One region of the Proteiniclasticum sp. C24MP genome, then DNA from elsewhere that is predicted to be linked to it. Evidence: a T-box and tRNA genes for the amino acid it is inferred to sense, from the RefSeq annotation. Region 1 holds a T-box; the other holds one or more tRNA genes.
The links. A T-box is a leader RNA that pairs with one kind of tRNA and senses whether it is charged. The one in region 1 lies ahead of metG (methionine--tRNA ligase), so its partner is inferred to be a tRNA-Met.
Positions count from the first base shown of each region.

Region 1 (2,455 bases):
CGATGAGATCCGCATCAAATTCTCCTTCAATCTTCTTTTCCGGAATGACGCCTTCAAAGTACTTGTCCACCATGGAAACGGAACGGGACAGAAGATTTCCAAGATCATTGGCCAGATCCGAATTGATCTTCTTTATGAACGTTTCGTTGTTGAACAGGCCATCACTGCCGAAGGGAATTTCTCTTAGGAGGAAATATCTCACTGCATCCACACCGAAATGTTCCACGAGGACCACAGGGTCCACCACATTGCCCTTGGACTTGCTCATTTTGCCTCCGTCCACCAGAAGCCATCCATGACCGAAGACCTGCTTTGGCAGCTCCACTTCCAGTGCCATGAGCATGATGGGCCAGTAGATGGTATGGAACCTTAAGATGTCCTTGCCGATGAGATGCACATCCGCCGGCCAGTACTTCTTGAAGAAGTCTGTATTCTCGCTGCCGTATCCCAAAGCGGTGATGTAGTTTGAAAGTGCATCGATCCATACATAGACCACGTGCCCCTCATCAAAAGTCACCGGGATTCCCCAGTCAAAGCTGGTTCTTGAAACGCACAGGTCCGTAAGACCAGGTCTTAAGAAGTTGTTGAGCATTTCATTCTTTCTGGACTCCGGCTGGATAAAGTGAGGATTCTCCTCAATATGCTTAATGAGTCTGTCCGCATATTTGCTCATCTTGAAGAAGTAGGCTTCTTCCTTGGCCTTTTCCACGGCTCTTCCGCAGTCCGGACATTTGCCGTCCACCAGCTGTGAATCTGTCCAGAAGGACTCATCCGGTGTGCAGTACCATCCTTCATATACACTCTTGTAGATGTCTCCCTGATCATAAAGCTTCTTGAAGATATCCTGTACCGCTTTGATATGGTAATCATCTGTGGTTCTGATGAACTTATCATAGCTGATGTCCATGAGTTTCCACAGATCCTTGATGCCCGCTACAATATGATCCACGTAGTCTTTCGGTGTTACCCCTTTTTCTTCGGCCAGTCTCTGGATCTTCTGTCCATGTTCGTCACTTCCAGTGAGGAACATCACGTCATATCCGTCTTTTCTCTTGTATCTTGCCAGAGCATCCGCCGCAACGGTGGTATAGGTGTTCCCAATGTGAAGATTTGCGGATGGGTAGTAGATCGGGGTTGTGATGTAATAAGTTTTACTCATTCTTTAATTCCCTCCTAAAATATAAAAAATCTCTATGGCTGTAAGCCATAGAGACGTATTCAATACGTGTTACCACTCTATTTCGCATCTGCCTCGCAGCATCGATGCCTTTAAAGGTGATGCAGATCACCTAAGGCCATGTAACGGTAGCACCCGTGCATCCTGAGCTATTCAGATGCAAGACTCCGAGGCCATCTTCCGAAACTTCTCTCCTGCCTCTCTTTCACCATGCGTAGGCTCTCTATAAGGATTCCATCTCGTACTCTTCTCTTCTTCGTCTTTCAGTCTATATCGTATTTCATTCTAGCAAAGAATCAGGGAATATGCAATGCATCTCTTTGGTTTTCAGCCTCGAAGACTTCAGAAAATTCACATGAAGAACTGCTGCCCCTGACTTTTTATAATAATCTATAGATATTTGCCCTTTCCTGTACTATAATATACTTTGTACGGGGGCGTAGCTCAGCTGGGAGAGTGCCACACTGGCAGTGTGGAAGTCGTGGGTTCGAGTCCCATCGTCTCCACCATAAATAAACCGTAACAGCAAAGGAATCTCCTTACAGCAAGGAGGTTCCTTTGCTGTTTTCCTGCCGGAATTTCCTTCTTTCTGCATTCCACTGAACTTGACACAAGGAGGTCACTATGAAGAAAGAGAATCCCTTTGACAATGAAGTAAGGAACTATGAAGAATGGTTCAAGATCAATGATCAGCTTCTGGAATCGGAACTGGATGCCATATATCAAGTGCTGCCTTCTACTGGAACCGGCATCGAAATCGGTGTAGGCACAGGCATTTTCGCGTCGAGGACGGGAGTGAAATTCGGAATCGAGCCTTCACAAAACATGGCTGAAGAAGCCATCAGAAAAGGAATCTGCGTTACAATCGGTACCGCAGAAGATCTTCCTGCTGAGGATGCAGCCTTTGATTATGCCATGATGATTACAGTGGACTGTTTTCTTTCCGATTTACCGAAGGCATTTGAAGAAATCCATCGGATCCTCAAACCTGACGGAATTCTGATCATCGCCTTTCTGGATAAAGCGACACCACTGGGCGCACTCTATGAAAAGAACAAGCATCTTCATGAAAGCTATAAAGATGCTGTTTTCCATACCTCTTCGGAGATGGAGATCTTTCTTGAGCAAGCGGATTTCATCGTCCAGGCGAAATATCAGACCATATTCTCACTGGAGAATATTTATCAGAAGCCCATTGAAGGCTCTGGAGATGGTATCTTCTGTGTTTTCAGCGCGAAAAGAAAATAACGGGATTTCAGACTTGCTGCCGTTCCTGTC
Region 1 is NZ_JBINJW010000016.1:30,108-32,562, reverse strand. It holds gene metG (methionine--tRNA ligase) at 1-1,159, opposite strand, end outside; T-box leader at 1,206-1,443, opposite strand; tRNA gene ACHAL6_RS10940 (tRNA-Ala) at 1,611-1,686, shown strand; gene ACHAL6_RS10935 (class I SAM-dependent methyltransferase) at 1,802-2,425, shown strand.

Region 2 (2,455 bases), on a different contig from region 1:
CATCAAAAACCCCTAGCAGAATATACTGCTCCTCCCTGATCATGGCAATGAAATCAGATACTTTAAGCGAATCAAGAAAGACACTGACACCTCCAGGAGTGCATTCTTTCGCTTCCGTTGCAAGAAACACTTCCTTAATAAGAAGAAGTGCTTCCTCCACTTCGTCAATACTCAACTCTCTGATTTCCATGACCCATTTCTCCTTTCTAACGCAAAAGAACAGAACCCATATTTTCATTGGTCATGGCTTCGGCCAGTTTCACACCCAGCTTGCCTGCCCCAACAATCATTACTTTCATATCTCCTCCAAAATGTGTATTTTTTACATTATTGCTATTGTATCATTAAGAGAGAATATGTCACCCCTAATAACAGATAACCGACAGCACTGGTGCTGTCGGTCAAATTCTAATATACCGGTAAGTCAATTCTAGTCATGAGCTCTTCCGGATTCTCCACTTCTTCGGGAGAATTATAGTATGTTTCATAAGCTGGTCCCTTGGTCTGAAGACCCTTCTCTTCGATATATCTGTGCATCTCACCATAGACTTCTTTCATACCTTCATAAGGCCCCACATACATACAGGTGACCATTCTGCCTTCTTCAATCTCTCCCGGACACATATCACGGTCTCCAGGAATCACATCATCCACAGGAAACCCCATTTCCACATCCAGATCATTCATATCCCGGTTATAATACGCAATAAAGGGAGCCCCTTCAGGTTCGATATCAAGCTCATTCAGGTACGCACCGATTCTGCTGTAGGAATCAGCAATAAGGTCAGGAAGACGGGTAACGTCCGTACGCGTTCTGATACTGAGCACTGGCTGATAATGCTGCTGTCTGACCTCAATCGCAAGCATTGCCTGTTTCATCTTTATTCGCTCCTTTCCATTTTTTCGTGAATATTATAACACGATCAGGAAATCCCGCTGTGAACTTTCAATGAAGCACTGTTTACAAAGCCGGAATTCCACATACGAAAAAACAGCCTGACACATCAGACTGTTTCTCAATGGTAGCGGGGGTAGGACTTGAACCTACGACCTTCGGGTTATGAGCCCGACGAGCTGCCAACTGCTCCACCCCGCGATATTAAATTAAGTTGGTGCTGAAGACCGGAATCGAACCGGTACGGTATCGCTACCGCAGGATTTTAAGTCCTGTGCGTCTGCCAGTTTCGCCACTCCAGCATATATAAAAGAAATGGTAGCGGAAACAGGACTTGAACCTGCGACCCTTCGGGTATGAACCGAATGCTCTAGCCAGCTGAGCTATTCCGCCACATATGCTGCCGCCTCATCTCAGCGACAAAATTAATTATATATCATGGTCTATGCCTTGTCAACATTAAAAATAAAAATAATACCTGGGCAAACCAGGTATTATTTTCCACTCTCATTATTCTCTTTGATAGACTAGGGTTTACCCTTTTCTATTTTTTGTTCTGACTTCCTGCTTCTTCTTGTAGTCAGACATGATTTCTTCACTTTCTTTCATGAATTTAGACATAATATCTTCAAAATCACTGGATGCAGGCTTCTTCTTTTCTGGAGCAGTCCACTCAACCTCTGCAGGTCTGGATGATCTTTTCTGCTCTATTGCGACGCCCTGCTTTATGGATAGACTGATTTTTCCATTATCATCAATTCCTAAAATTTTGACCTGTACCTTGTCGCCTTCTTTGATAAATTCTTTGATGTCTTTAACATAGGTATCAGCTACCTCTGAAATGTGGACTAAGCCCGTCTTTCCGTTCAGATCTATGAAAGCTCCAAAGTTAGTAATATTTACTACAGTTCCTTCTACAATGTTTCCTACCTCTAAGGTCATGTTAATAAGAATCCTCCTTAAATTTTAAATAAATAAAGTATATAATGAAACCCAATCAGTCTCCTGACGAGTCAATTACCGGAATTTCACCTGGTCTTAATAAACCCAGCCTACTTCTGGCACTTCTTATAGTATAGTCTTCCGTCCGGGTGCTGTCTACCAAATTAGTCAGTTTTTCGTTCTCTTCCATAACTTTTACTAATTCTTCCTGCTGCAGCGCGATATTCTTTTCGATATTATTCATCATGACCTGTTGTCTATATACCGTAAAAACAATGACACCTGCAAACAGTATCAGAAACACTCTTACGAACACTTTCCCGATTTTCATGGTATTCCTCCAAACTTCAAGACGCTTTATTCGCCTTCTTCGTCTGTATCTTCTTCACCTTCCAGAATCTCATACATCTCAGATGCCTCTTCTTTTCTTACATGCTCCTGTATTTTCAGCACTTTCGCTTTGATTCCTTTTTCCTTGAATGTAATTTCTATGATATCCCCTTCATTGATTTCAGAACCCGCCTTGGCGATCTTCCCGTTGATGGAAACTCTCTTTCCGTCGCAGGCTTCCTTTGCCACTGTTCTTCTCTTGATGATCCGGGATACTTTCAGGAATTT
Region 2 is NZ_JBINJW010000010.1:23,198-25,652, reverse strand. It holds gene ACHAL6_RS08705 (GNAT family N-acetyltransferase) at 1-190, opposite strand, end outside; gene ACHAL6_RS08700 (GyrI-like domain-containing protein) at 409-879, opposite strand; tRNA gene ACHAL6_RS08695 (tRNA-Met) at 1,021-1,096, opposite strand; tRNA gene ACHAL6_RS08690 (tRNA-Leu) at 1,111-1,197, opposite strand; tRNA gene ACHAL6_RS08685 (tRNA-Met) at 1,212-1,288, opposite strand; gene ACHAL6_RS08680 (S1 domain-containing RNA-binding protein) at 1,430-1,837, opposite strand; gene ACHAL6_RS08675 (septum formation initiator family protein) at 1,893-2,168, opposite strand; gene ACHAL6_RS08670 (RNA-binding S4 domain-containing protein) at 2,195-2,455, opposite strand, start outside.
Region 2: it has a tRNA-Met gene. The T-box ahead of metG (methionine--tRNA ligase) is inferred to sense a tRNA for this amino acid. The anticodon was not compared.